Regions from separate parts of the Parvibaculum sp. genome, predicted to be linked through region 2. Evidence: predicted binding sites of a transcription regulator. Region 2 holds the regulator's gene; each other region holds the start of a gene.
The links. Region 2 encodes LexA, which represses DNA repair genes until DNA is damaged. Its sites were predicted from a motif close to TGTTCNNNNTGTGTTCNG; they were not measured.

Region 1: a site for LexA is predicted at 4,790-4,807, ahead of recA (recombinase RecA). Genes of this name have one in related genera too.
Region 3: a site for LexA is predicted at 1,058-1,075, ahead of KF719_RS08505 (adenosylcobalamin-dependent ribonucleoside-diphosphate reductase). Genes of this name have one in related genera too.

The regions. Positions count from the first base shown of each region.
Region 1 is NZ_JAHBYN010000001.1:605,892-612,397, reverse strand. It holds gene fliQ (flagellar biosynthesis protein FliQ) at 1-215, shown strand, start outside; gene fliR (flagellar biosynthetic protein FliR) at 235-996, shown strand; gene flhB (flagellar biosynthesis protein FlhB) at 1,012-2,094, shown strand; gene KF719_RS03185 (ATP-binding protein) at 2,187-4,721, shown strand; gene recA (recombinase RecA) at 4,858-5,946, shown strand; gene alaS (alanine--tRNA ligase) at 6,179-6,506, shown strand, end outside.
Region 2 is NZ_JAHBYN010000001.1:6,639-13,144, forward strand. It holds gene KF719_RS00035 (ComEC/Rec2 family competence protein) at 1-2,027, shown strand, start outside; gene lexA (transcriptional repressor LexA) at 2,030-2,743, opposite strand; gene glp (gephyrin-like molybdotransferase Glp) at 2,864-4,075, opposite strand; gene moaC (cyclic pyranopterin monophosphate synthase MoaC) at 4,079-4,561, opposite strand; gene kdsA (3-deoxy-8-phosphooctulonate synthase) at 4,588-5,436, opposite strand; gene KF719_RS00060 (GNAT family N-acetyltransferase) at 5,485-5,994, opposite strand; gene trpC (indole-3-glycerol phosphate synthase TrpC) at 6,264-6,506, opposite strand, start outside.
Region 3 is NZ_JAHBYN010000001.1:1,703,531-1,710,036, forward strand. It holds gene KF719_RS08495 (YdcF family protein) at 1-212, shown strand, start outside; gene KF719_RS08500 (lysophospholipid acyltransferase family protein) at 241-990, shown strand; gene KF719_RS08505 (adenosylcobalamin-dependent ribonucleoside-diphosphate reductase) at 1,111-3,444, shown strand; gene KF719_RS08510 (VOC family protein) at 3,458-3,895, shown strand; gene KF719_RS08515 (crosslink repair DNA glycosylase YcaQ family protein) at 3,895-5,106, shown strand; gene KF719_RS08520 (gamma-glutamylcyclotransferase) at 5,048-5,593, opposite strand; gene KF719_RS08525 (DUF2125 domain-containing protein) at 5,635-6,506, shown strand, end outside.

The DNA of each region.
Region 1 (6,506 bases), 600 kb from region 2:
TGCTGACGCTGGCGGCGCCGATGATGATCATCGCGCTCGCCGTCGGTCTGGCGATTGCGCTTCTGCAGGCGTTGACGCAGGTACAGGAAATGACGCTGGTCTTCGTACCGAAGATTCTCGCCATTTTCGTGACGCTGCTCGTCGCGCTGCCGTTCATGGGTTCGTCGCTTGGCGGTTTCATGAATCTGATCGCGCAAAAGATCGTGTCCGGTTGATCGTGCCGGGAACGCCATCATGATCACCGTCGATTTCCTGCCGCAAACCGCCTTCATTTTCCTGCTCGTGTTTTCGCGCATCGCGGCGATGCTGATGCTGATGCCGGCGCTCGGCGAAGCGAGCATTCCGGCGCAGGCGCGGCTCATCATGGCGCTGCTGCTGTCGCTTATCATGATGCCGCTTGTCGCCGGCAACTACGGCACACTGCCGGAAACGGTCCCGGCGCTTGTCTTCATGGTGGTTCACGAAATCGTCGTCGGTCTCTTCATCGGCAGCGCGGCGCGGCTCATTATGAGCGCGCTTCACGTCGCCGGTAACATCATCGCGCTGCAGATGAGCCTTGCATTCGCCCAGAACGTCGATCCCACGCAGGGCATGCAGGGCGTGATGATCGCCAACTTCCTGTCGCTGCTTGCGGTGACGCTGATCTTCGCGACCGGTCTCGATCATTTGCTGATCGTGGCGATGCGCGACAGCTACGAAATTTTCCGTCCCGGCGCGGCGCTGCCGGTCGGCGATTTCACGCAGATGGTCGTCAAGATCGTGTCCGGCGCATTCCGGCTCGGATTGCAGCTTGCGGCGCCGTTTCTGGTGTTCGGACTGATCTTCTATCTCGGCATCGGCATCCTTTCGCGCCTGATGCCACAGATACAGATTTTCTTTATCGCGATGCCCGCCAATATCGGGCTCGGTCTCATTCTGCTGATGCTGCTGCTCGGCGCCATGATGACATGGTTCCTGCAGAGCTTTGAGCAGACGATCTCCATGTTTGTCGGCTAGGCGAGGGGCACGCCCATGTCGGAACATGACGATTCGGAAAAAACAGAAGAACCAACACACCGAAAACTGGAAGAAGCCCAGAAGAAGGGCGATGTCGTCAAGAGCCAGGAAGTCAGCACCTGGTTCGTGATGCTGGGCGCCGCGATCGCGATTGCGCTGATGGGAACGTCGACGGTGAGTTCGCTGTCGGGCACGTTCAAGATATTCCTCGCGCAGCCGGAAGCCATTCCGATGGACCCGGATCACCTGCGCAAGATCTGGCTCGACATCGGCGGCGCCGCGTTCGGCGCGTTGCTGCCGCCATTGGCGATCCTCATCCTGGCGGCGCTGCTCGGAAACGTCATCCAGCACGCGCCGGTGTTCACGGCCGACAGGATGAAACCGAAGCTCTCGAAGATTTCGCCCAAGGAAGGGCTGAAGCGCCTTTTCGGCGCGAAAAGCCTGATGAACCTTGCCAAGGGCATCGTCAAGCTCTCGGTTGTCGGCGTCGTTGCAACGTTGATCATCTGGCCCGAGCGCGACCGGCTGGCCTTGATGATGACATGGGAGATCGCCCAGCTTCTGCCGCTGGTGCGCGAGCTGGCGTTGAAGATGTTTGCCGGCGTGATTGCGGTGATGACGGTCGTTGCGGCGCTCGATTATCTCTTCGAGCGGCTGCAATGGATGAAGAAGCAGCGCATGACCGTGCAGGAGGTCAAGGACGAATACAAACAGATGGAAGGCGATCCGACGGTCAAGGCGAAGCTGCGCCAGATCCGCGTCGAGCGCGGGCGCAAGCGCATGATGGCCGCCGTGCCGACCTCGACCGTCATCATCACCAACCCGACCCACTATGCCGTGGCGCTCAAATATGAACAGGGCATGGGCGCGCCGGTCTGCGTCGCCAAGGGCGTCGATGCGGTCGCCTTCCGCATCCGTGAAATGGGTATCGAGCACGATGTGCCGATTGTCGAAAATCCGCCGCTCGCCCGCGCGCTGCATGCGACTGTCGAGATCGACCAGGAAATCAACCCGGAACACTACAAGGCCGTCGCCGAGGTGATTGGCTATGTGATGCGGCTTAAGGCTAAGATGACCGGCGGACGCGGCCGGAAGTGATTCGGGCCGGTTGTCGGCTGTGCGCCGTGTGTTTCGACGGCAAACAGGCGGACGACAAACCCGTTGACGGCAAACCAGACCGGGAGTTGGGAATGGCCGAGACGCCGGCCGATTATGCCGACACGATCGACGGTGCAGCCGCCGATCGGCAGGCGGCGGACGGCAGTGCCGGCCGGGTGTTACCGGCGCGGCGCTGGATCGTCCTTGGCGGCGTCGCGATCGGTGTCGTCACGACATTGCTCGATACAGCCGGCGTTCACGCCTTCGGTGTGCCGGGCGCGTTGACCGTGTCCGGTCTGGTCGCGATTGCGGGTGCCGTTCTCTACAGCTTTTCCGGCAGCAATGCCGATGCGTTGAGCCGGTCGCCGCTGGCTGCCGGCGAGGCGCTGAACGCGCTGCCCGATCCCTGCTATGCCACCGACCGGCGCGGTTCGATCCTGTTTGCCAATGAGGCCTACCGGATGCTGGCGGGCGGCTTCGATCTCGACCGGCCGGCGCCGCTGGAGCGGCTTCTGGCGGGGCGGGGCGACATGGCCGAAGTGGCCTTCCGGCTGGCACAGGCCGCGCGCACCGGCTTTGCCGCGGAAGAAGATGTCCGTTTCGAGACGCCGGGCGGCGTCGAGCGTCTTTACAAAGTGGTGGTGCGGCCGCTCAGCGGTGCCGATGGCGGCGCCGTCTGGCTGTTTCGCGACCTGACGGTGGAGCGCGACCGCGCCGAACTCGCCGAGCGCACGCACAAGCGGTCCATTTCCTATATCGAGAACGCCCCTGTCGGTTTCTTCGCCGCCGATGCCGAACGCGGCGCCATCGTCTATCTCAATCCGACGCTTGGCCGCTGGCTCGATGTCGAACCGGCGCATGTCACCGGGCGCGGCCTGACGCTTTCCGATCTGGCGCTTGGCGAAGCGCCGGCGCTGACCGACGGGGAAGGCGGTCCGGACGGCGAAATGGCGCCGCTCGATCTCGATCTGAAGGGACCGGAGGGCCGCGCCGTGCCGGTCCGCATCATTCGCAGCAGGCTTGAGGGCGTGCGCGGCCGGCCGGGGCATATCTTTGCGCTGGTGCTCAACCGGACGACCGGCGACAAGGCCGAGGTGACGGCCCGCGACGCCGAGATGCGGTTTGCGCGCTTCTTCAACAATGCGCCGATCGGCATTGCGACGGTCGATCAGGACGGCCGGATCGACAATGCCAACAGCGCCTTTGTCGGCTATGTCGGCGAGAGCGTCGAACGGGGCATGCGGCTCGCCGATCTCGTGGCCGAGGACGACCGGCCGGCCGTCGACGAATTGCTGGGTCGCGCGCGAACGGGGCAGTTGTCGGGCGCCGCGGTCGATATTCACCTGCAGCGCAACGCCGAGCGGGTCGGCCAGCTCTATGCCGCACGCGTCGATGCGGGCGAGGGCGCGGCGCTGGTCGTTTATCTGGTCGATGCGACCGAACAGAAATCGCTCGAGATGCAATTCGCGCAGTCGCAAAAGATGCAGGCCGTCGGCCAGCTCGCGGGCGGCGTCGCGCACGACTTCAACAATCTGCTGACGGCGATCATCGGCTTTTGCGATCTGCTGCTGGCGCGCCACCAGGCGGGCGATCCATCTTTTGCCGACGTCGTGCAGATCAAGCAGAACGCCAACCGCGCCGCCAACCTGACGCGCCAGTTGCTGGCCTTCTCGCGGCGGCAGACGCTGCGCCCCAAGGTGTTGTCCCTGACGGATGCGCTGGCCGAACTGCAGAACCTGCTGGCGCGGCTGCTCACCGAAAAGGTCGAACTGAAGATCGTGCATGGCCGCGATCTCGGCCTCGTCAAGGTCGACCAGAACCAGCTTGAGCAGGTCGTCATCAATCTCGCCGTCAACGCGCGAGACGCGATGCCGGACGAGGGCGGGCGTCTGACGATCCGCACCGCCAATGTGTCGGAGGCCGACAGCCGGGCGCTCGATCACGCGCTGATGCCGCATGGCGAATATGTGCTGATCGAGGTTGCCGATACCGGCCACGGCATTCCGAAGGAAAATCTCGGCAAGATTTTCGAGCCGTTCTACACGACCAAGGATCCCTCCAAGGGCACAGGGCTCGGCCTCTCGACGGTCTATGGCATCGTCAAGCAGACGGGCGGCTTCATCTTCCCCTATTCGACGGTCGGCAAAGGCACGACCTTCCGCATCTATCTGCCGCGCTATGTCGAAACGGCGGCCGACCGGAAGCAGGAGGAAATCTCGCTGGCCGCCGCGCCGCCGGAGCCTTCCGATCTCACCGGCAAGGGGACGATCCTGCTGGTCGAGGACGAGGACGCCGTGCGCACTTTTGCGGCGCGGGCGCTGGCGACGCGCGGCTATGAGGTGCTGCAGGCCGAGAGCGGCGAGGCGGCGCTTGCGGTGGTCGATGCCCATGAGGGCCGTATCGATCTCGTGGTGTCCGACGTCGTGATGCCCAACATGGATGGGCCGACCATGGCCAAGGAGCTGAAGCACAAGCTGCCGGACACGCCGATCATCTTCGTGTCCGGCTATGCGGAGGATGCCTTCGCCAAAAGCCTCGATCCCGAACAGGAATTCCACTTCCTGCCCAAGCCCTTTTCGCTGAAGCAGCTTGCGGCGGCCGTCAAGGAAGTGATGAACGCGAAATGACGGAACTTCCAGCGAACACGTTCTAGATAATATAACAAGATCAACAACTTAAAAATTCCATTGCTACTGAGAACAAAACCGGTACATTAACCGCATTGCGCGACTCGGCGGGCAATGGAATAAGGGGAAACCGGTCATGTCAAAGAATGTTGTGAGCCTCGTGAAAGACGATTCAGACAAGAAGAAGGCGCTGGACGCCGCTCTCAGCCAGATCGAGCGGTCGTTCGGCAAGGGCTCCATCATGCGGCTCGGCAAGAACGAGCAGATCGTGGAGATCGAGGCGATCTCGACCGGATCGCTCGGCCTCGACATTGCGCTGGGGATCGGCGGCTTGCCGCGCGGCCGCGTCATCGAAATCTACGGGCCGGAATCGTCCGGCAAGACCACGCTGGCGTTGCAAACCATTGCCGAAGCCCAGAAAAAGGGCGGCGTCTGCGCCTTTGTCGATGCCGAACACGCGCTCGACCCGATCTATGCCCGCAAGCTCGGCGTGCAGCTCGACGAATTGCTGATTTCCCAGCCCGATACCGGCGAGCAGGCGCTCGAAATCGCCGACACGCTTGTGCGCTCCAGCGCCGTCGATGTGCTGGTGATCGACTCGGTCGCGGCGCTGACACCCAAGGCCGAACTCGAAGGCGAGATGGGCGACAGTCTGCCCGGCCTCCAGGCGCGGCTGATGAGCCAGGCGCTCCGGAAGCTCACCGCCTCGATTTCCAAGTCGAACACGATGGTCATTTTCATCAACCAGATCCGCATGAAGATCGGCGTGATGTTCGGCAGCCCCGAAACGACCACCGGCGGCAATGCCCTGAAATTCTATGCCTCCGTCCGGCTCGACATCCGCCGCATCGGCGCGATCAAGGAGCGCGACGAGGTGGTCGGCAACCAGACCCGCGTCAAGGTCGTCAAGAACAAGGTCGCACCGCCCTTCAAGCAGGTCGAATTCGACATCATGTATGGCGAGGGCATTTCGAAGACCGGCGAGCTTGTCGATCTCGGCGTCAAGGCCGGTATCGTCGAGAAGTCCGGTTCCTGGTTCTCCTACAACAGCCAGCGCATCGGTCAGGGCCGCGAGAACGCCAAGCAGTTCCTCAAGGACAATCCCGACATGGCCGCCGAAATCGAGGCGGCGGTCCGCCAGAATGCCGGTCTGATCGCCGAGCAGATCATGCAGGCGGAACCCTCCAGCGAGGATGACGACGGCGATCTGGAGGCCAGCGCCTGAACCCCGTGTTTCTCGTTTCCTGATGAGAGCCGAAGCGGCGCCGGGTACCCTCCGGCGCCGTTTTCATTTGTGCCGTTTGGCGGGCCATTCTGGACAGTCGGCGGGGCGGCAGGTAAAAGCTCGGGGCGCTGGATTTTTCCGGATAATCGGGGAATAAACGGGCGAATGGCGGGCTTTTCGGTCGCGCTGTTCGCGGATATTCCCGAAGCCCGATTGCGAGACCAACGAAACCATGGCCGGCCTCAACGAGATCAGAGCGAAGTTCCTGGAGTTCTTCCGGACCGAGGGCCACGAGGTTGTCGCCTCGGGGCCGCTTGTGCCGAACAACGATCCGACGCTGCTCTTCACCAATGCCGGCATGGTGCCGTTCAAGAACGTCTTCACCGGCCAGGAAAAGCGCCCCTATGTTCGCGCCGCATCGTCGCAGAAATGCGTGCGCGCCGGCGGCAAGCATAACGATCTCGACAATGTCGGCTACACGGCGCGGCATCACACCTTCTTCGAGATGCTCGGCAATTTCTCCTTCGGCGACTACTTCAAAGCCGAGGCGATCGAATTTG
Region 2 (6,506 bases):
TCCTGTGGACCCCGGTTTTGATTGCGACCGGCGTTGCCGCCTATTTCGCGGACGATTTCGAACCGCCGCTGGTCGCGGCGCTGGCGGCGGCCGCAGTTCTGGCGCTTGCGTTCATACCGCTTCGGCAACGCGCGGCCGTTGCGCCACTGGCGGCGGGCCTCCTCTGCGTGGCGCTGGGCTTCGCGGCGGCCTCGCTTCGCAGCCATGTGGTGGCGGGCCCTGTCCTCGAAAGGCCGCAGGCGGGGGTTCTGACCGGCCGGGTCGTCGCTGTGGAGGAGACCGAAACGGGGGCCCTCGTCGCGGTGCTCGAACCGGCATCCTTCGCGCGGCTGCGGACGGACGAGCTGCCGCGGCGCGTCCGCGTCAACATTCGGCTGAAGGAGGCGTCGCTCGCGCCCGGCGCCACGGTGAGCCTGCGCGCCCGCCTGATGCCGCCGCCGGAACCGGTGCTGCCGGGCGGCTTCGACTATGCGCGGCAGGTCTGGTTCGAGAGCCTGGGCGGCGTCGGTTTTGCCTACACCGCCCCTGAAGAACTGGAACCGCCAACCGGCGTGACGGCGATGCTGGTCGAACTGCGCGGCCGCATCGGCGCGCGCATCCGGCACGTCATCGGCGGACCGGCGGGCGCCGTGTCAGCCGCGCTGGTGACCGGCGAGCGCGCGGCAATCCCGAAAGCGGTTGCCGCCGATCTCCGGGCGGCGGGCCTTGCGCATGTGCTGGCCATATCGGGCCTTCACATGATGCTCTTCGGTGGCTCGGTTTTCTGGCTGGTGCGCGCCGGTCTGGCGCTGGTTCCCCGGCTGGCGCTGAACTACCCGATCAAGAAATGGGCCGCCGCCGTCGCGCTTGCCGGTGCGACGTTCTATCTGGCGATCTCGGGCGCCGCCATCGCCACCCAGCGCGCCTGGATCATGATCGCGTTGATGTTCGTCGCCATCATGCTCGACCGCCCGGCGCTCAGCCTCCGCAACGTCGCGCTGGCCGCAATCCTGATCCTGCTCTGGCGGCCCGAAAGCCTGCTCGGCGCAAGCTTCCAGATGTCTTTCGCCGCCGTCGTCGCGCTGATCGCCTTCTACGAGAGTGACCGCATCCGCGGCTTGACGTCGAGCCCGAACCGCATCGGCCTTGCCAACATGCCGCGACGGATCGGCGCCTATGCGCTCGGCCTCGCATTCACCAGCATCGTTGCGGGCGCGGCGACCGGCGCCATCGGTGCATTTCATTTCAACCGCATCGCCGTCTACGGCCTCGCCGGCAACATGGCCGCGATGCCGCTGGTCGGCATTGTCGTGATGCCGATGGCTCTGCTTGCACTGCTGCTGATGCCGCTTGGCCTCGATGCGCCCGCCCTCTGGATCATGGGCGCCGGCGTCGACGGTATGCTCACCGTCGCACATGAAGTGGCGAGTTGGGACGGCGCAGACAGTCTCGTTGCCGACGCGCCGCTCCATGCCTTGCTGCTGACGGTTTTCGGCGGCTTGTGGCTGGCGCTCTGGCGCGAAAGCTGGCGCTATCTCGGCCTGGCGCCGATGTTGCTCGGGCTTGCCCTTTGGGGCGCCGCACCGAAGCACGACATTCTGATCGATCGCAACGCGGCGCTCTTTGCGGTTCGCGGCGCCGATGGGCGACTGGCGCTCGGCGCCGCACGACCGGCCTATGCTGCCGAACAATGGCTCCGGCACGACGGCGACCGGCGCACTCCGCGCGAGGCGGCGCGTTCGCCCGATATGCTTTGCGATGTTGATGGTTGTGTCTATCGCGATGCAGGGCGGCCTGTGGTCGCTTTCGCAAAGACGCTCGACGCGGCGATGGAGGATTGCGCGCTGGCCGATGTGGTTATCGCGCAGGTGCCGTTGTCACGGCGCGCGCGGCGGGAGTGCGGCGCCGATGTCGTTCTCGACTATTTCGACCTTTGGCGGGAGGGTGCCACCGCGCTGACGTTCGACGAAGACGGAAAAATCATCGTCGCAACATCGCTGCAAATGCGCGGCAATCGTCCCTGGGTCCAGCGCAAACGAAAAAACTGAAATCAGTAGCGGCGCAGCAACCCGACCAGCTTGCCTTGCACCTTGACCCGGTCCGGACCGAAGATGCGCGTCTCATAGGCTGGATTAGCTGCTTCGAGTGCGATCGACGCGCCCTTCCGGCGCAGCCGCTTCAACGTTGCCTCATAGCCATCGACCAGCGCGACCACAATGTCGCCGCTTCCCGCCGTGTCGCAGCGCTGAATGAGAACCGTGTCGCCATCGAGAATGCCGGCCTCGATCATCGAGTCGCCCTTGACCTCGAGCGCGTAGTGTTCGCCCGTGCCGAGCAGATTGAGCGGTACACTGACTTGATGGCTTTCTTCCTGCAGCGCCTCGATGGGCGTGCCGGCAGCGATACGGCCCATCACCGACAGCGTCATCGTTTCGCCGGCCTCGCGCGCCGGGGCAAGATCGCGGCTCGTTGCCTTGGCCCGGCCGCCGCCCTCAATGACGCTGGGCGAGAAGCCCTTGCCGCGCATGGTCGCGAGGCTCGGCGACGCCGATTCGGGAAGCTTGAGAATTTCGAGCGCCCGGGCCCGATGGGCAAGACGGCGGATGAAGCCGCGTTCCTCGAGCGCTGTGATGAGGCGATGAATGCCGGACTTGGAACGCAGGTCCAGCGCCTCCTTCATTTCATCGAAGCTCGGCGAAACGCCACTCTCCTTGATCCGCTCATGAATGAACATCAGCAGCTCGTGTTGCTTGCGTGTCAGCATCGGCTCCGGTCTCTCCCTTTGCGCTCGCGACGCCACCGGGCGCCTCGGGAACAAAACAAAAACGACTGCGAACGTTCTAGTTTGGTTCTCAAGCGTCTGTCAAGCGCAATTGTGGATAAGTCAGGACCGAAGCGGCAAAACGGTAACAGAATCACCGGCTTGGGCGACAGGCGCCCCGACGGGCCGGATCACCAGGCATCCGGCGCGGGCAAGGACGGACAGCATCGAACTGTCCTGCCGATCGAAGGGCGTGGCGACGGGAAGCTCATGCGGAACGTGGTCAAGCGCCGCACGAATATAGTCTTCGCGCGGACCGTTGGCGGGGAGCGGTTTGCCGAGCCGCGCCAGCGTCGTGTGGAGCGCGCTGTCGCCGCCCTGCATGCGCGCGATGGCGGGCCGCAGAAAGAGCGTCGCGCAAACGAAGGCCGACACCGGATTGCCGGGCAGGCCGAACATCGGCAGCGGGCCGAGCCTGCCGAACATCAGCGGCTTGCCGGGACGCATCGCAACCTTCCAGAAATCGATGTCGAGACCGGCGGGCGCCAGCGCGCGCTGGACGAGATCGTGTTCGCCGACCGACGCGCCTCCGAGCGTTACCAGCATGTCGGCATCCGCCGCGCGCGACGCGACGGCGCGAATATCGTCTTCATTGTCGTGGGCGATGCCGAGGTCGAGCGGTATGCCGCCGGCTTCGGCGATCAGCGCGCCGAGGCCCGCATTGTTGGAGGAGACGATCTGGTTCGGACCGGGTTCGGTTCCCGGCGGCACGAGTTCGTCGCCGGTCGAGAAGAAGGCGACGACGGGACGCTTGTGAACGGCGAGCGTCGGCAGGTTCATCGCCGCGGCAAAGGCGATGTCGGCGGATGAAAGTTTGCGGCCCGCCGGAAGCCCGGCATCGCCGGTGCGGAAATCGAGGCCGGTGACACGCACATGCTGTCCGCGTTGTGCGGCTTCGTTGACAGTGACGGTTTCGCCGTCGCGCACAGTGTCTTCCTGGATGACGATGCTGTCGGCGCCGTTGGGCAAAGGTGCGCCCGTGAATATACGCACCGCTTCGCCGCGTCCGAGCATGCCGTCATACGATCCACCCGCCGGCACGGTGCCGATGACGCGGAGCCGTGCCGGTACGTTCGCAACGTCGTCGGCACGCACGGCATATCCGTCCATCGCCGAAAGATCGGCGGGCGGCTGCGTCCGCCGCGCGATCGCTTCCTCGGCGAGAACGCGGCCCGACGCCTGCGCCAGAGAAACGATTTCGGATTGCGTCGTTGAAAGCGCTGCCAGAATCCGCGCCCGCGCTTCTTCGACCGAAAGGAGAGGTTGCTGCGCCATCGGCTACTTCGCCTTGTAGGCGCCGGACTTGCCGCCCGACTTGGCGGTGAGGCGGATGTCGCCGATGGTCATGGCCTTGTCGACGGCCTTCGCCATGTCGTAAAGCGTCAGGCAGGCGACGCTGACGGCGGTGAGCGCTTCCATTTCGACGCCGGTTTGTCCGGTCACCTTCACGGTCGCGACGACTTCGACCGAAGCGTTTTTTGCATCCGGAACAAGATCGACTTCGACTTTCGTTATCGCCAGCGGATGGCAGAGCGGTATGAGATCGGACGTGCGCTTTGCCGCCATGATGCCGGCGAGCCGCGCCACTTCGAGCGCATTTCCTTTTTTCAATCCGTCTTCAAGAATGAGTTTCAGCGTTGCGGGCTTCATCGAAACGCGACCCTTGGCCGTTGCGCTTCGCGATGTCGCGGGCTTTGCCGACACGTCCACCATGCGCGCCGCGCCGGTCTTGTCGAGATGTGTCAGCTTCTTCTTCGTCATGGTGTTGCGTTCCCGCTGCGCGCGCTTCAGGCCACCGCGGCCCTGATCGCCTTGAGGCTGCGGAACAGGTCTTCGGCGCCCGCAAGCGGCAGACAGCTCGGTCCGTCGCAAAGCGCCTTGTCCGGGTCCGGATGAAATTCGAGGAAGACGCCGTCGGCGCCCGCCGCGACGGCCGATTTGGCGATGATGGGAACGCCTTCGCGCCGTCCGCCCGTCGATGCGCCGGCCGTGCGCGGGTCGGCGCCCGGTAGCTGCACGGCATGGGTCGCGTCGATGGTGACCGGTGCCCCCAACTTCTTCATTTCGGAAATGCCGAGCATGTCGACGACGAGGTTGTTGTAGCCGAAGGACGAACCGCGTTCGCAAAGGATCGTGAAGTCGGCATTCGTCGCTTCCTTGATCTTGGACAGAATGTTGCGGCAATCCCACGGCGCGAGAAACTGCGCCTTCTTGGCGTGCAACAACCCGCCGGCCTTGTGCGTCGCCCGCGCCGCCGCGACGACGAGATCGGTCTGGCGGATGAGGAAAGCCGGTAACTGCACGAGGTCGGCGACGGCGGCCACCGCTTCTGCCTGCTGCGCTTCATGGAGATCGGTGCAGATCGGAACGTTGAGGCGCTGCTTCACTTCGGCGAGCATCGCGAGACCCTTTTCGAGGCCGGGCCCGCGATAGCTCCTGATCGACGAACGGTTCGCCTTGTCGAAGCTTGCCTTGAAGACGAAAGGAAGTTCGAGCCGTGTCAGCACATCCTTCAGATGCGTCGCCGTTTGCATCGTCAGGTCGATGTCTTCCAGCACGTTGAGCCCGGCAATGCAGAAGAGCGGCTGGCCGTCGCCGATCGAGAGAGACCATTTGGGTAGTTGCAGGACAGTCATTTTCGGGCACCGTTGAAATTCAGGAATGTGCGGGAAGGCCGGTATAGCCTACAAATCGCGTCGCATGAAGCAGCGCCGTTCAAGTGGCAGCCCCATTTCTTCTTCGCGATAGTGCGCGAGGTAAAGGGCGGGCGTCCACTCGGCGGGGTCGAGAACGCGGAAGCCGCAGGCCGCATAGAACGGCCCGTTCCACGGCACGTCGATGAAGGTCGACAGCGTGACGGCCTTGAAACCGCGTGCCGCCGCCGCCTCGCAGACCCGTTCGACGAGACGGCGGCCGAGGCCCTGCCGCCCGTGATCGGGGTGTACGGACAATTCATAGATGTGGAGGTGCATATCGAGCGGCGCGGCGAGGATGAAGCCGACCGGCTTGTCGTTCTGCGTTGCGACGAAAACGCCTGCGGCACGGGCAACGGATTCGACGAAACGCAATTCGGCGACGTCGTCGACATCGATTTCGCCGATGTCGGCATTTGCAAAGAGCGCACCGGCGGCACGCTCGATATCTGCAAGGAGCGGCAGGTCGTTGGCGCGAGATTGTCTGATTTCATAGGTCATCTGGTATTCCGGATTCCGGCGAACATGACAGAATGACACGGCACCAGCGCACCGGGGATAAGAGGCCGGAATGGGGTATCTGGATACCTCATTTGGCCCGACTGTCATCGAACTGTCAAAAAACTGTCACAACCCATTTTCCGGCTGCCGGATGAGGCCGCCGGAGCGGGGATAAGTTCCGTAGCGCGACAGGCCGGCGGCGGGGATAAGTCAAACTTATCCCCGTTTCGACGCTGCAGCGCACAAAACGCCCGCGATTTATCCCCGGTTTATGCGGGACCGGCCAGCAACGCGCGCGTCGCTGCCTCCACATCGGCCTGGCGCATCAGGCTCTCGCCGACCAGAAACGTCCGTACACCGACTTTCGCGAGCCGCACGAGGTCGGCCGGCGTGAAGATGCCGCTCTCGCCGACGATGAGCCGGCCGGCCGGGACGAGAGGCGCCAAACGCTCCGTCGTTTCGAGCGTCGTCTCGAAGGTCTTGAGATTGCGGTTGTTGATGCCGAGAAGCGG
Region 3 (6,506 bases), 1.7 Mb from region 2:
TCCTCGTCACCAGCACCTACCACCTGCCCCGCGCGCGGCTGGAACTGCGCCGCGCCATGCCGGCGGTCGAAATCGTCGCTTATCCGGTTTTCCAGGACACGTTGCATCTCGACGGCTGGTGGGCCTATCCGGGCACCACACGGCTGCTGGTCTCCGAATACACCAAGTTTCTGCTCGCGCTGGCCTATCGCCAGTCTTCCATGCCGTCCTGAACGGCCTTCCGCATAGAGGATCCCGACCTTGCTCTGGCTCCGGTCTGCCGCCTTCAATCTTACCTTCTACGCGATGTCGGTTGTCGCCGTGATCGCCGCCACGCCCGCCCTCTTCTTGCCGCGCCGTTTCACCCATGGCGCGATCCGCTGGTGGTCGCACACGACGCTTTGGCTGCTGCGCGTCCTCGCCGGCACGAACTACGAGGTGCGGGGCAAACTGCCGGAGGGCGCGGTGCTGGTCGCCTCCAAGCATCAGTCGATGTGGGACACCATCGCCATGACGGCGATCCTCGACCGCCCCGCAATGGTGCTGAAGCGCGAACTCCTGTGGATTCCCTTTTACGGCTGGTACGCTCAGAAGGCACGCATGATCGCCATCGACCGCGGGGCCGCATCGCAAGCGATCCGCCGCCTGATCGCGCAGGGCAAGGCGGCACTCGCCGAAAAGCGCCCGATCGTGATTTTCCCCGAAGGCACACGCAGCGCGCCGGGCAGCAAGCTCGACTACAAGCCGGGCGTCGCCGCGCTCTACCGGCAGCTCGACATTGACTGCGTGCCGGCCGCTGTCAATTCCGGCCTCTTCTGGGGCCGGCGCGGCTTCCTGCGCCACCCCGGCACCATCATTGTCGAGTTTCTGGAGCCGATCCCGGCCGGCCTCGACCGCAAGAGCTTCATGGAGACGCTGGAGACCCGCGTCGAAGCGGCGGCGGCACGTCTTCTCGCTGAATCCGGACGCGCCGGAGCCCTTGTGGAAAAACATCCCGTCACTACAGGCTGAAACCGGGGAAAACGCCGATTTATTATGTTTTTCAATATCCTGGTTTAGGCTGACTTGTGGATAAATTACGTACAAACCAAGAACATTGATTTGCGCCCGAGCCGCGCCTAGGCTGCCCCCATGAAGAGCATCGCCGAACAGATCTGGGAGATGAAATACCGCCTGCACAAGGCGGACGGGACGCCTGCCGACCTGACGTTGGCGGACAGCTGGGCGCGCGTCGCCACCGCGCTGGCCGAGGTCGAGGCGCCGGAAATGCGCGAGGCCTGGGCCGCGCGCTTCCGCGAGGCGATGGCCGGGTTTCGCTTCCTGCCGGCCGGCCGCATCCTCGCCGGCGCCGGGACGGGGCGCGACGTGACGCTCTTCAACTGCTTCGTGATGGGCGAAATCCCCGACACGATGGAAGGCATTTTCGAGAACCTGAAGGAAGCCGCGCTGACCATGCAGCAGGGCGGCGGCATCGGCTACGACTTCTCGACGCTGCGCCCGAAAGGCGCGCCGGTGCTCGGCGTCGGCGCGGACGCGTCCGGCCCCCTGTCCTTCATGGATGTGTGGGATGCGATGTGCCGCACCATCATGTCGGCGGGCGCGCGGCGCGGCGCGATGATGGCGACGATGGCTTGCGACCATCCGGACATCGAGGCCTTCATCGACGCCAAGCGCGAGCCCGGACGCCTGACCATGTTCAATCTTTCGGTGCTGGTCAGCGATGCCTTCATGGCGGCCGTGAAGGCGGATGCCGACTGGAATCTCGCCTTCGGCGGCACGGTCTACAAGACGCTGAAGGCGCGCGCGCTGTGGGACAAGATCACCGCCGCGACCTTTGCCTGGGCCGAACCCGGCGTCATTTTCATCGACCGCATCAATGCGCGCAACAATCTCTACTACGCCGAGACGATCCACGCGACCAACCCATGCGGCGAGCAGCCGCTGCCGCCCTACGGCGCCTGCCTGCTCGGTTCGATCAATCTCGCCGCGCTGGTGAAGGCGCCCTTTACCGACAAGGCGCGCATCGACGAGGTGGAGCTTGCCGATCTGGTGCATGTGGCCGTGCGCGCGATGGACAATGTGGTCGACGTGTCGCGATTCCCGCTGCCCGGGCAGCGCCACGAGGCGCAGGCCAAACGCCGCATCGGCCTTGGCGTGACGGGGCTCGCCGACGCCCTCATCATGTGCCGCGCGCGCTACGGCTCGGAGGCATCGCTGAAGCTGATCCGGACCTGGATGAAAGCGCTGTCGCGCGCCGCCTATCTCGCTTCGGTCGACATCGCGAAGGAAAAAGGCCCCTTCCCGCTTTTCGTCGCCGACGCCTATCTCGCCGGCGAGACCGTTTCAACGCTCGACAAGGATGTGCGCGACGCCATCGCAAAACACGGCATCCGCAACGCGCTCGTTACCTCGATCGCGCCGACCGGCACGATTTCGCTTTTCGCCGGCAACGTCTCGTCGGGCATCGAGCCGGTCTTCGCTTACAGCTACACGCGAAAAGTGCTGCTGCCCGACGGCACACGGCGCGAGGAACGCGTCGAGGACTATGCGGTCGAAAAATTCCACGAGATTTTCGGCGCCGAGACGGCGCTGCCGGATTATTTCGTCAACGCGCAGGAACTGGCACCCGCCGACCACATCGCCGTGCAGGCTGCTGTGCAGGACTTTATCGACAGCTCGATCTCGAAGACGATCAATGTGCCCGCCGATATTTCCTTCGATGCGTTCAAGGATATCTACACGACCGCCTATGAGATGGGCCTGAAAGGCTGCACGACCTATCGCCCGAGCGATGTGCGCGGCTCGGTTCTGGCGCTCGACGAAGCGCCGAAGCCCGAGACAACGGAAGCCGCGCAACCGGCGCTGCCGCTTGCCGCGCCCGCCGCGCATGAAATCTACGAGAAGGACGGCGTCGTCTATATGTCGAAGCCGCTGGAGCGCGAAACGGTACTGCCGGGCTTCACCTACAAGCTGCAATGGCCCGAAAGCGACCACGCGATCTACATTACGATCAACGACATATTGCAGGATGGCAGGCGGCGTCCTTTCGAGATTTTCATCAACTCGAAGAACATGGAGCACTACGCCTGGACGGTGGCGCTGACGCGCATGATCTCGGCCGTCTTCCGCCGCGGCGGCGACGTGACCTTCGTGGTCGAGGAATTGAAAGCCGTGTTCGATCCGCGCGGCGGCTCATGGATGAAGGGCCGCTATGTGCCGAGCTTGCTTGCCGCCATCGGCGAGGTGATCGAGCAGCACATGATCGACACCGGCTTCATTGCGGCGAAGGACGGCCGGCCGGTAACGGAAGCCCTGCGCGCGGTGGCCGGCGAGCGCCCGCCGAGCGAAGGCGGCGACCCGACGGTGACACGGCTCAAGGGCTGCCCGCGCTGCGGCGAGCGCGGCATGGTGCGGCAGGAAGGCTGCGAAACCTGCACCGCCTGCGGCTTCTCGAAATGCAGTTGAGACGCGTGTGACGATGCGCGGTTTCATCCATCACATCGACCTGACGGTGAAGGACCCCTGGGCATCCGCCTGGTTCTACGACGCGGTGCTCGGCTACATGGGCTATCGCCGCCTGCGCGAAGATGAGCGCGGCTTCGACTGGGAGCATACGGAGGCGCCCGACCGGCTGCCGAGTATCGGCATCTTCAAGGCCGAAGGGCCGAACGCCGCCCGCATCCATGACCGCTATTCGCCGGGCCTGCACCACGTCGCCTGGATCGCCGAAAGCCGCGACGATGTCGACCGGCTGCATGCGTTGCTGATCGAAATCGGCGCGACCGTTCTCGATCCGCCCGCCGACTACCCCGAATATGGCGACGGCTACTACGCCGTGATGTTCGCCGATCCCGACGGGTTGAAACTCGAACTCGTCTACGAGCCGCGCGACAAGCCCGGCCTTTCGCATATCTGATGCCGGCACCGCTCCTCATTTCCAACGCCGATGCGCGGCGGCTCTTTCTCGAACGCCACGCGCTGAGCATGGCGGCATCTCCCGATTTCTGCGCCGACCGCACGCTCGCGCTGGTGAAGCATCTGGGCTTTGTGCAGCTCGATTCGATCAATACGGTCGAGCGCGCCCATCATCTGATCCTCTTTTCGCGCGCGCCCGGATACAGCCGCGACCACCTCGCCGACCTTCATCACGAACGCCGCGATCTTTTCGAGCACTGGACGCATGACGCCTCGCTGATCCCGATGGAATTCTACCCGCATTGGCGGCATCGCTTCGCCGCCGCGAAGGCGAAGCTCGCGGACAATCCGCGCTGGCAGGAGCGCATCGGCGCCGACGGCGCGAATGTCATCCGCAAGGTGCGCACCCGCATCCGCCGCGACGGGCCCGCAATGGCGCGCGACTTCGAGGACAAGGGCAAGGGATCATGGTGGGGCTGGGGCCCATCAAAGACCGCGCTCGAAACGCTGTGGCGTACCGGCGAGCTTGCCATCGCGCGGCGCGAAGGCTTCGAGAAAGTCTACGACCTCGCCGAACGCGTGATCCCCGACGACATTCGCCGCGAGCGGCCGAGCCTCACGGCCTCGACCGATTTTCTCTGCCGTGAGGCATTGGCACGGCTCGGGTTCGCGACGCCGCAGGAGATTGCCGCCTTCTGGCGCCTGATGCCGATCGAGCGCGTCAGGGCATGGGCCGCACAGGCGCTGAAACGGGGCGCTGTCATCGAAGTCGCAATCGAGGATGTGGAAGGCGCGACCCGCAAGGCCCTCGCCCTGCCCGACATCGAGGCGCATATCGCCGAGGCGCCGGAACCGCCCGCAACACTGCGCTTCCTCTCGCCCTTCGATCCGGCGATCCGCGACCGCGCGCGCGCAGCGCGGCTCTTCGGCTTCGATTACCGCATCGAGGTCTTCGTGCCCGAAAAGAAACGCCGCTACGGCTACTACGTTCTGCCGTTGCTCGAGGGCGACCGCTTCATCGGCCGCGCCGACGTGAAGGCGCATCGCGCCGAGGGAAGACTGGAAGTAAAGGGTTTCTGGAGCGAGCCCGGCATCAAGCTGACGAAGGCCCGCGAAGCCGGCATCCGCCGCGCCCTGACGGGGCTCGCACGCTTCACCGGGACGCCGGAGATCGATGCAGACGCTGCTCTACGGCGCGCCAGAGCCGGCTGAGCTGCGCGTCGGGCACGCCGGCCTCATCGAGATGGCGCACCGTGCTTTCCAGATAATCGGGATTCTTGCCCGAGCGCCCCTCGCCCTCGGCGATCAGCCGCACCTGCGCCTCGAACGGCAAGCGCCCGGCATATTGCGCATGGGCGCGGTCGACGACGAAGCAAAGGGCAGCGACCTTCCCGCCGCCGGCAAGCTCGACCGTTTTCACCACATCCTTGTAGACCAGCGTCACCTGTTCGCGCGCCTGCAAGTAACGGCGCGTCTCCTCGGCCCGTGCGGCAGCGACGCGGAAGGCAACGCCCCGGCAGGCGCCGCCGGCGTCGAGCCCGAAGACGAGGCCGGGCTTCTCGGGCGTCCCGCGATGAACATGGCTGTAGACGCAGAAAGCCCGGTGATAACCGTGCAACAATGCCGGGTGTTTCTCTTCATGCTCGAAGCCCGGCCGCCACATCAGCGACCCGTATCCAAAGACCCACAAATCCTGCATGCTGGCGGCACTCCATCGCGCGGCCACACTCTAGAAGCAAGATGACAGAACCGACAACCGACATGGGCCCGTCCCGGCCCCGCCGCTGGCACATTTTCGCGCCGACAATCGCCATCGTGATCGCGGTCGCAATCTATGCTGTCTACTGGACCGCCGTCTCGCGCGAGATACGGGCGGCGCTCGAGGGCTTCGCGTCGACCCCCGAACGCGGCCTTGTTGTCGGCTGGCATGAGTTGTCGATGGGCGGCTTCCCCTACCGCATCGAGGCACGCTTTGCAGCGCCCGAAGCCGGCGCGCCGGCGGCACCGGAGGCATGGGCCTGGAAGGGCGAGGCCGCCGAAATCGCGCTGATGCCGCATAATCTTCGCCACATCATCGTCAATCTCCGCGGCGCGCAGGAACTGCGCTATCGCGACCTGTCGACGGCACGGCCAATCGAAAACGTGTTGAGCTGGACGATGAAAGGCGCCTGGGCGAGCTATGTCGACATAGACAACGCCGCTTTCGGCCGCCTTGCCGTCGACATCGAGAATGTCGAGGCACAACATGTCCGGGGCGTCGTCGCGGCGGTCGATCGCGTCGATGCGGCCCGTTTGCAACTTCACACACGCCCGGCCGCCGACACGGCGAGCGACGCCACCGGCTACGACATCGCACTCCGGGGCGACGAGATCGCGCTCGGTCTGGGGCAGCACATACCGGTCCTCGGGCATCGGATTGAAAAAATCATGGCGCAGGCGCGCGCCCGCAATCTGCCCCACATTGAGCGTGTCAGCGCCGTCGAGCTGCTCGAACGCTGGCGCAACGCGGACGGCGCATTGTCGATTTCGGACCTCGTTGTGAAATGGGGCCCGCTCGACATGACGGCCTTCGGCGAACTGACGCTCGATGCCGCAAACCGCCCCGAGGGGCG